3 regions of the Kitasatospora sp. NPDC048298 genome follow, and region 2 is predicted to be linked to each of the others. Evidence: predicted binding sites of a transcription regulator. Region 2 holds the regulator's gene; each other region holds the start of a gene.
What was found. Region 2 encodes HrcA, which represses chaperone genes, less so after heat shock. Its sites were predicted from a motif close to TTNGCACTCNGNNNNNCNGAGTGCNAA; they were not measured.
Positions count from the first base shown of each region.

Region 1: the regulator HrcA is predicted to act here: its motif matches at 1,845-1,871, upstream of groES (co-chaperone GroES).
Region 3: the regulator HrcA is predicted to act here: its motif matches at 1,941-1,967, upstream of ACGF0D_RS10390 (FmdB family zinc ribbon protein).

Region 1 is NZ_JBICYZ010000007.1:101,502-104,772, forward strand. Features, by position in the region: gene ACGF0D_RS08630 (polysaccharide deacetylase family protein) at 1-196, shown strand, start outside; gene ACGF0D_RS08635 (SAM-dependent methyltransferase) at 172-1,368, opposite strand; gene ACGF0D_RS08640 (hypothetical protein) at 1,427-1,762, opposite strand; gene groES (co-chaperone GroES) at 2,013-2,318, shown strand; gene groL (chaperonin GroEL) at 2,436-3,271, shown strand, end outside.
Region 2 is NZ_JBICYZ010000038.1:22,986-26,256, forward strand. Features, by position in the region: gene htpX (zinc metalloprotease HtpX) at 1-721, opposite strand, end outside; gene hrcA (heat-inducible transcriptional repressor HrcA) at 1,007-2,041, shown strand; gene dnaJ (molecular chaperone DnaJ) at 2,117-3,256, shown strand.
Region 3 is NZ_JBICYZ010000009.1:97,482-100,752, forward strand. Features, by position in the region: gene ACGF0D_RS10380 (potassium/proton antiporter) at 1-92, shown strand, start outside; gene ACGF0D_RS10385 (MFS transporter) at 437-1,852, shown strand; gene ACGF0D_RS10390 (FmdB family zinc ribbon protein) at 1,979-2,290, shown strand; gene ACGF0D_RS10395 (hypothetical protein) at 2,567-2,839, shown strand; gene mscL (large conductance mechanosensitive channel protein MscL) at 2,870-3,271, shown strand, end outside.

The sequences.
Region 1 (3,271 bases), on a different contig from region 2:
GATCCACGACATGCAGTACCAGTCGGGGGACAAGAAGCTGAAGCCCGGCGACATCATCCTGGCGCACTTCCGCGGCCCCAAGGAGCTCAAGGGCGCCACGATGACCCAGATGTTCGGCGACCTGCTGGCCCGGATCCAGGAGCAGGGCTTCTCGGTGGCCCGGCTGGAGGACTACGTCCAGGCGCCCGCGTCCTGAGCAGCCCGTACGGGCTGCCCCAGCATCATCAGCGGTCCGTGGTCGGTGCGGCTGAGGATCACCGTGACGGTGTTCGGCCCGGAGGGCTTGAGCTGGCGGCGCAGCTCCTCCGGGGTGATCGCCATCCCGCGCTTCTTGATCACCACCGTGCCGACCGCGCGCTCGCGCAGCAGCGCCTTCAGCTTCTTGATGTTGAACGGCAGCACGTCGGTGAGCTCGAAGGCGTGCGCGTACGGGGTGGCGACCAGCTCGTCCGAGGTCAGGTAGGCGATCTTCGGGTCGATCAGCCGGCCGCCCACCTGCCCGGCCACCTCGGCCACCAGGTGGGCCCGGATCACCGCGCCGTCCGGCTCGTACAGGTAGCGCCCGACCGGGCCGGCCGGCGGGTCGGGCAGGTCGCCGCCGGTCAGGCTGGCGCCCTGCGGCAGCAGGGTGGCGCGGTGCGGGCTCGCGGCCCGGGTGCCGAACCAGAGCACCGCCTCCTTGACGTCGCCGTGGTCGGAGACCCACTCGGCCTCGGCGTCCTCGGGCACGGCCTCGTGCGGGATGCCAGGGGCCACCTTCAGGGCGCCGATCGGGGTCCGCCGGCCCGCCTCGATCGCCCAGGAGAGCGGCGGGGCGTACGCCTCCGGGTCGAACACCCGGCCGCGCGAGGTGCGCCGGGCCGGGTCGGTGAACACCGCGTCGTAGCCGGTGACGTCCACCTCGGCGACGTCCGCGCAGCGCACCTCGACCAGCTCGGCCAGGCCCAGCGCGGCGGCGTTGGCCGCGATGGCGGCGCAGGCCGCCGGGTCCTTGTCGACGGCCAGCACCTCGATGCCCGCCCGGGCCAGCGCCAGCACGTCGCCGCCGATGCCACAGCACAGGTCCGCCAGCCGCCGTACGCCGAGGTCGGCGAACCGCCGCGCCCGCCACTCGGCGACGCTGCGCCGGGTGGACTGCTCGACTCCGTTGGGCGTGAAGTACATCAGGTCGGCGTCCGCCCCGAACTTCGCCCGCGCCCGCTGCCGCAGCCGCGCCTGCCCGAACGCCGCCGACACCAGCTCCGCCGGGTGCTCCCGCCGCAGGCGCGTCGCCAGCGCCAGCTCCTCCTCGGGGGTGAACTCGCGCAGCTCGGCGAGCAGGGCCTGGCCCTCGGGGGTCAGCAGCGGCTGGAGGTTCTCGGTGTCCACGGGGCCATTCTCGCCGGTCGGCCGGGGAGGAACGCGATCACGATCGCGCCGGGCGTCGTCACCGCCACAGGACGCCCGAGGAGAAGACCGCCGGCAGCATGAGCGGGGAGAGCGCTGCGGTGACGGGGAGGAGGCGGTAGCCGGACCGCCGGGTGCGGAAGGCGACCACGAGGCCCACGGCCAGGGTGACGACCGGGGCAGCCAGCATCCCGATGCCGAGGAAGGCCCAGATGAGCCCGTCCCCGTCGTCCCCGTGGCCGGGGCCGCTGCCGAGGCAGACGACGAAGGAGAAGACGACGAACGGCAGCGCGGCTCCCAGCAGCGGCAGTGCCAGCAGGGAGAGCGCCGCGTCCTTGAGCCTGGACGGGTCGATGCGGGCCGGGATCGGAGTCATGGCAGGGAGTCTGTCGGGGCGGGCGGCGTCGCACATGAGTACGGCTACTCATCCGCGGAACCGGGGGCCCCAGGGCGCGCCGTTGGCACTCTGGTTGACTGAGTGCTAACACGGCCCTATGGTCGTCCTTGGCACTCCCCACCAGGAGAGTGCTAACGCGACGACGCGTGTCTGACCCCCGCGACGGCAGGCCCGCAGGATCGCCCCTACCCGTTAGAAAACCCCGTAATCTCCGAAGGGGAGCTCGGACGTGACCACCAGCAGCAAGGTTGCCATCAAGCCGCTCGAGGACCGCATCGTGGTCCAGCCGCTCGACGCCGAGACCACCACGGCCTCCGGCCTGGTTATCCCGGACACCGCCAAGGAGAAGCCCCAGGAGGGCGTCGTCCTGGCCGTCGGCCCGGGCCGCTTCGAGGACGGCCAGCGTCTGCCGCTCGACGTCGCCGTGGGTGACATCGTCCTGTACTCGAAGTACGGCGGCACCGAGGTGAAGTACCAGGGCGAGGAGTACCTGGTGCTCTCCGCCCGCGACGTTCTCGCGATCATCGAGAAGTAAAGACGTCCCGACCCGCCCCGGATCCGTGTCCTCCGTGACAGTGGCCCGGGGCGTGGTTGTTGGTTCACGTAGTTCGGCGGCCGGTGGGCCGGCCGCAGCCCCGAGGGAATAGGGAACATGGCGAAGATCCTGCAGTTCGACGAGGACGCCCGCCGCTCGCTGGAGCGCGGTGTCAACAAGCTGGCCGACACCGTCAAGGTGACCATCGGCCCCAAGGGCCGCAACGTCGTCATCGACAAGAAGTTCGGCGCCCCGACCATCACCAACGACGGTGTCACCATCGCCCGTGAGGTCGAGCTGGACGACCCGTACGAGAACCTTGGCGCGCAGCTCGTCAAGGAGGTCGCCACCAAGACCAACGACGTCGCGGGTGACGGCACTACCACCGCCACCGTGCTGGCCCAGGCCCTGGTCAACGAGGGTCTGCGCAACGTCGCCGCCGGCGCCGGCCCGGCCGCCCTGAAGAAGGGCATCGACAAGGCCGTCGCCGCCGTCTCCGAGCACCTGCTGTCCATCGCCCGCGAGATCGAGGGCAAGGACGACGTCGCCGCCGTCGCGTCCCTCTCCGCGCAGGACACCCAGGTCGGCGAGCTGATCGCCGAGGCGATCGACAAGGTCGGCAAGGACGGTGTCATCACCGTCGAGGAGTCGAACACCTTCGGCGTGGAGCTGGACTTCACCGAGGGCATGCAGTTCGACAAGGGCTACCTGTCGCCGTACTTCGTCACCGACGCGGAGCGGCAGGAGGCGGTCCTGGAGGACCCGTACATCCTGATCAACCAGGGCAAGATCTCCTCCATCCAGGAGCTGCTGCCGCTGCTGGAGAAGATCCTCCAGGGCGGTGCCTCCAAGCCGCTGCTGATCATCGCCGAGGACGTCGACGGCGAGGCGCTGTCGACCCTGGTCGTGAACAAGATCCGTGGCACCTTCAACGCCGTCGCCGTCAAGGCCCC
Region 2 (3,271 bases):
CCAGGGCGCTGGGCCGGCCGGTGAGCTGGGCGGCGGCCCGGTCCGCGGCCAGTTCGCGGTAGCGGGACAGCAGCCGGGTGAGCAGGAAGCTGATCGCGTAGACGACGATCGACACCAGCGGGATGATCAGCGCCAGGATGGCCGCGTTCTGGTCGTTGTTGTTGCGCCCGCCGCCCATGAACCCGCCGTAGACGGCGATCCGGGTCATCGCCCCGGCGAGGACGCCGAGGAAGCCGGCGATCGTCATCACCGCGACGTCCCGGTGGGCGACGTGCGACAGCTCGTGGGCGAGGACGCCCTCCAGTTCCTCCGGCTCCAGCCGGCGCAGCAGCCCGGTGGTCACGCAGACCACCGCGTTCTGCGGGTTGCGGCCGGTGGCGAAGGCGTTCGGCATGTCGTTGTCGGCGACCGCCACCCGGGGTTTGGGCATGTCGGCGAGGGCGCAGAGCCGGTCGACGGTGCCGTGCAGCTGGGGGAACTGCTCCGGGGACACCTGGCGGGCGCCCATCGCCCGCTCGGTGATCTTGTCGCTGAACCAGAACTGGGCCACGAACAGCCCGCCGGAGATCAGGACGATCAGTGGCCAGGCGCCGCGCAGCAGCGCGATCAGCAGGCCGGTGAAACCGACGTACAGCAGCCCGATCACGAACATCGTCGCGACCATGCGGCCGGTCAGGCCGCGGTCGGGCGCGAAACGGGTGTGCTGGCCCGAGCTCGACATCGCTTGCTCCTCCGTTCGCCGTCGCTTTCGATGCTGCCACCCGGACGGCTTCCCGGCACCACTCCGGCGCCGGGAGGATCGAACCGGCGGGGCCCCGCGGGCCGTGTCCGGAACTGCGGGGAGGATCACCCCGGTCGGGCCGTTCCTGCCACAGGACCCGGGCCGTACACTGGCAGGTACGGTTCTGGCACTCGTACGTTCAGAGTGCCAAGGCCGAGGGCCCCTGGAACGGCCCGCAGCGAGGGACACGGTCGGACGACGTGCGAGGACGGAGGTGCGTGCCCCATGGCCGGTGAGGTCCGCCAGCTGGACGAACGCAAGCTCGCGGTGCTCCGCGCGATCGTGCAGGACTACGTGGGCACCGAGGAGCCGGTCGGCTCCAAGGCCCTGGTGGAGCGGCACAACCTCGGGGTCTCCCCGGCGACCGTCCGCAACGACATGGCGGCGCTGGAGGAGGACGGCTACATCCACCAGCCGCACACCAGCGCCGGCCGCATCCCCACCGACAAGGGGTACCGCCTCTTCGTCGACAAGCTCGCCGAGATCAAGCCGATGACCGCCCCCGAGCGCCGGGCCATCCGGCACTTCCTGGACGGCGCGGTGGACCTGGACGACGTGGTCGCCCGCACCGTGCGGCTGCTCGCCCAGCTCACCCGGCAGGTCGCGGTGGTGCAGTACCCGTCGCTGACGCGTTCCACCGTCCGGCACATCGAGCTGGTGGCGCTGGCCCCGGCCAAGGTGATGCTGGTGCTGATCACCAACACCGGCCGGGTCGAGCAGCGGATGGTCGACTGCCCGGGCCCGGTCGGCGAGACGGTGCTGGCGGACCTTCGGGCCCGGATCAACGCGAGAGCCGTCGCCCGGCGCCTCCCGGAGGTCCCGGAGCTGCTGGAGGAGCTGCCGGCGCAGTTCGAGCAGGCCGACCGGCCGACCGTCAGCACGGTCCTGGCGACGCTGTTCGAGACGCTCGCCGAGCAGAACGAGGAGCGGATCATGCTGGCCGGTACGGCCAACCTGACCCGCTTCGGGCACGACTTCCCGCTCACCATCCAGCCGGTGCTGGAGGCCCTGGAGGAGCAGGTCGTCCTGCTCCGTCTCCTGGGTGAGACCGCGGACGCCGGGATGACGGTCCGGATCGGGCGGGAGATCGCCTACGAGGGGCTGAATTCCACCTCGGTCGTTTCGGTCGGCTACGGTTCGGGCGACGAGAGCGTGGCGAAACTGGGTGTGATCGGTCCGACCCGGATGGACTACCCGGGCACAATGGGGGCGGTGCGAGCGGTGGCGCGGTACGTGGGCCAGATCCTGGCCGAGTCCTAGCAAGGGCCGCCGTCGGGCCTCCGACGGCGGCGTCCAGTCGCAGCACTACTACAGGCGGAACAAGCGGAGCATTTGGTGGCCACGGACTACTACGCGGTACTCGGCGTCCGACGGGATGCGGGGCAGGACGAGATCAAGAAGGCGTTCCGGCGCCTGGCACGCGAACTGCACCCGGACGTCAACCCGGACCCGAAGACGCAGGAGCGGTTCAAGGAGATCAACGCCGCCTACGAGGTGCTCTCCGACCCGCAGAAGCGTCAGGTCTACGACCTCGGCGGGGACCCGCTGTCCCCGGGCGGCGGCGGTGCGGGCGGCTTCGGGGCCGGCGCGGCGGGATTCGGTTTCTCCGACATCATGGACGCCTTCTTCGGCGCCGCGGCCGGCCAGCGCGGCCCGCGCTCGCGCACCCGCCGCGGCCAGGACGCCATGATCCGGCTGGAGATCACCCTGGAGGAGGCCGCCTTCGGCACCACCAAGGAGCTCCAGGTCGACACCGCCGTCACCTGCACCACCTGCAGTGGCGAGGGCGCGGCCCCCGGCACCTCGGCGCAGACCTGTGACATGTGCCGCGGCAAGGGCGAGGTCTCCCAGGTCACCCGGTCCTTCCTGGGCCAGGTCATGACCTCCCGCCCCTGCCCGCAGTGCCAGGGCTTCGGCACCGTCGTGCCGACCCCGTGCCCGGAGTGCGCCGGCGACGGCCGCGTGCGGGCCCGCCGCACCCTGACCGTCAAGATCCCGGCCGGTGTCGACAACGGCACCCGGATCCAGCTGGCCGGCGAGGGCGAGGTCGGCCCCGGCGGCGGCCCGGCCGGCGACCTGTACGTCGAGATCGCCGAGACCACCCACAACATCTTCCAGCGGCGCGGGGACGACCTGCACTGCACCGTCACCATCCCGATGACGGCGGCCGCGCTCGGCACCCAGGTGCCGCTGCAGACCCTGGACGGCCTGGAGGAGGTCGACATCCGGCCCGGCACCCAGTCCGGCCAGTCGATCCCGCTGCACGGCCGGGGCATCACCCACCTGCGCGGCGGCGGCCGGGGCGACCTGATAGTGCACGTCGAGGTGAAGACGCCCAGCAAGCTCGACGCCGAGCAGGAGGAGCTGCTGCGCCGCCTCGCGGTGCTGCGCGGCGAGGAGCGCCCGTCCGGCCAGTTCGCACCGGGCCAGCAGGGCCTCTTCTCCCGGCTGAAGGACGCCTTCAACGGCCGGTAGTCGTCCGTGGAGGGG
Region 3 (3,271 bases), on a different contig from region 2:
TCACCACGGACGAGGTCGGCGCGGCGGCGGAGCGGCGGCTGCGGGCCGTGGACAAGGGCGGCAAGCTCGCGGGGTGGTTGAACGGGCGGTGAGCCTGGGCCGCCCCGGCTCCCGGGCCCCGGCTCCCCGACCCCCCGGCTCCCGGGCCTTCCGCCCAGGAGCCGGGGGGCGGGAGTCGGGGGGCGGGGGCGGCTGGCGGTGTCTACGCGCGTAACTGTATGCTGGCCCCACCAGCCGTATAACCATCGTTAGACCACCCCCAGCATCTGCCTGACGCAGAGTTGGCGCGACCGCTCGGCGGCCGCGGTCCGGTCCCCGGCCACCAGGCCGGCCCGACCCGGTATCTACCCCGGTCGACGCGCGAGAGGACGACTCTCGGCGCCGTCGGGGCTCCACCATGCCCTGCCGCGCTACCAGGCAGCAGGAAGGACCGACCGTGACGGCGCGCCGAACGGTCGACACCGCCGCGGACCACGCGGCCACCACCCCCGCAGCTCCGGCCCCCGCCCGTGTCGGGTACGGCGAGCTGCTGCGCACCCCCGGGGCCTGGACGTTCCTGTTCCCCGCCCTCGTCGCGCGGCTGCCGTACGCGATGCTCAGCATGGGCATCCTGCTGCTCGTCACCCAGACCCACGGTTCGTACGGCACCGCCGGTACGGTCACCGCGGTCGCCGCCGTCGCCCAGGCCCTGATCGGGCCGCAGACCGGGCGGCTCGCGGACCGCTACGGCCAGGCCGCGGTGCTCGTGCCGACCGTCCTGGTGCACGCGGTCTCGGTCGGCGTGCTGATCGCGCTGGCGCTCGGCCACGCGCCCGCCTGGAGCCTGTTCCTGGCCGCCGTCCCGGCCGGTGCGAGCGTGCCGCAGGTCGGCGCGATGGTCCGGGCCCGCTGGGTCGCCAGGTTCACCGCGGACGGCGCCTCCGAGACCTCCGCGGCCCGGGTGAGCACCGCGTTCGCGTTCGAGTCCGTGACGGACGAGTTCACCTTCGTGGTCGGCCCGATCCTGGCCTCCGGCATCGCCGCCCTCGCCAACCCGGCCACCGCCCTGGTCGCCGAGGCCGGGCTGACCCTCGTCGGCGGCCTGGCCTTCGCCGCCCAGCGGCGCACCGCCCCGGCCCGGATCGTGCCCCAGCCCGGCACCAAGCGCGCCTCGGCGCTCGCCTCCCCCGGCGTCCGGCTGCTGGCCGGGTCCATCCTCGGGGTCGGCGCGGTGTTCGGCGGCATGCAGGTGTCGGTGAACGCCTTCGCCGACTCGGTCGGACAGCACGACGCCGGCGGCACCGTGTACGGGATCTTCGCCGGCGGCTCGATGCTGGCCGGTGTGCTGTACGGCGTCGTCGCCTGGCGGCGACCGGTGCAGCAGCGGATGCTGATCAGCTACGCGCTGCTGGTGCTGGGCTGCTCGGTGCTGTGGGCGATGCCGAACCTGGTCGCACTGACCGTCGCCGGGCTGGTCTGCGGGCTGGCCATCGCACCGACCCTGATCAGCGGCTACACCCTGGTCGAGACGCTGGTCGCGGACGGGGCCAAGACGGAGGCCTTCACCTGGCTGACCGGCGCCATCGGGCTCGGCCTGGCCGTCGGCTCGATGGCGGCGGGCCGGCTGATCGACGGGCACGGGCCCTCGACCGGGTTCCTGGTGCCGGTGATCGGGGCGGGGCTGGGGCTGGTCGCGCTGTTCTCGCTGCGGCACCTGCTGGTGGCGCCGGGGGACGTTCCGGCCGACGGCTCGGGTGCCGGATCGGACTCCGGCTCGACCGGCGGTTCGGGCGCGGGCTCGGGCTCCGACTCGGGCTCCGGCTCGACGGAGCGCGGTGGTGTCGGGCGGTTGGTGGGCGCGGCCAAGGGCTGAGCGGGCGGCGGTCCGGCGGCCGGGCCCGGCCCATCTCACACCGGAGTCGCTGGACTGATCCCGCGGAATACCGCATCATTGACCATCGTTAGCACTCATCAGGCGAGAGTGCCAGGAGGAAGACAAGTGCCCACGTACCAGTACCAGTGCACCGAGTGCGGCAGCGGCCTGGAGGCGGTGCAGAAGTTCACCGACGAGGCGCTGACCACGTGCCCCGACTGCCAGGGACGGCTCCGCAAGGTCTTCTCGGCCGTGGGCGTCGTGTTCAAGGGCTCCGGCTTCTACCGGACCGACAGCCGCTCCTCCTCCAGCAGCTCGGTGGGCGCCGGGTCGTCGTCGACCTCTTCGACGTCGTCCAGCACGTCCACGACCTCGTCTTCGTCGTCGTCGGGCTCCGGTTCCTCGACCTCGTCCAGCCCGGCTCCGGCCGCGAGCTGACCTCGGCGCCGGCATCGGCCCGGACGGCCCGCAGTCCTCGGAAAGGCCCGTCGACCCCGCTTCCGCGCGGGGCGGCGGGCCTTTCCGCATGCCTCCGCACGGGCATCCGGTCAAGCCGGACCGGCCCGCATCACTCTCGTGGGTGGACGAACTCGTCCACAGGGCCGAGTTGTCCACAGGCCTGGGGAAAGGACTTCCGGAGTTCGACGGAAACGCCCATCGTGTGGCTCGTCCGGTCCGCGAGGGGCCGGCCCGCCGACACCCGGAGGTGCGTCGATGACGACCGTGAGCTTCTCCCTTCCGCTGCCCGCCCCCGCCGTGCCGCCCCGGCAGGAGCTGCCGAGCTTCCCACCGATCCGGCGCGGGTGCGGCGGGTGGCACCGCTGGCGCAGCGCGGTGCGACGGCGGGCCGGGGTGCCCGCGCTGGCGCTGCTCGCAACGGCGGCGGCGCTGGCGCTGGGGCCCGCGCGGGCGGGTCTGCCGCCGCCGCACGGGGGCTCGCTGGTCCGGACGGGTTGTCAATCCGAGACTCTGGAAGATCACCCGTAACCGGAATGCGGCTTCGTCGTTCGAGGCGGCATGAAGGGCTTCAAGGAATTCCTGCTGCGTGGAAATGTCGTCGAACTCGCCGTGGCCGTGGTCATCGGCGCGGCTTTCACCGCCATCATCAACGCCTTCGTCAAAGGCGTGATCAATCCGATCGTCGGCGTCTTCGGAGCGAAGGACCTCGCGTCCTACAGTTCCTGCCTCAAGGGGCCCTGCGAGGTGAGCCCGACCGGCGAGGTCACGTCCGGGGTCCTCATCCTGTGGGGATCCGTGCTCAGCGCCGCGCTCCAGTTCCTGATCACCGCGGCGGTCGTCTACTTCGTTCTGATCCTGCCCATGAACAAGCTGGCGGCCCACCGCAAGTCCGCCGCCGAGAAGGCGGCGGAGGCCGAGCTCAAGGAGGTCCAGCTACTGACCGAGATCCGCGACGCGCTG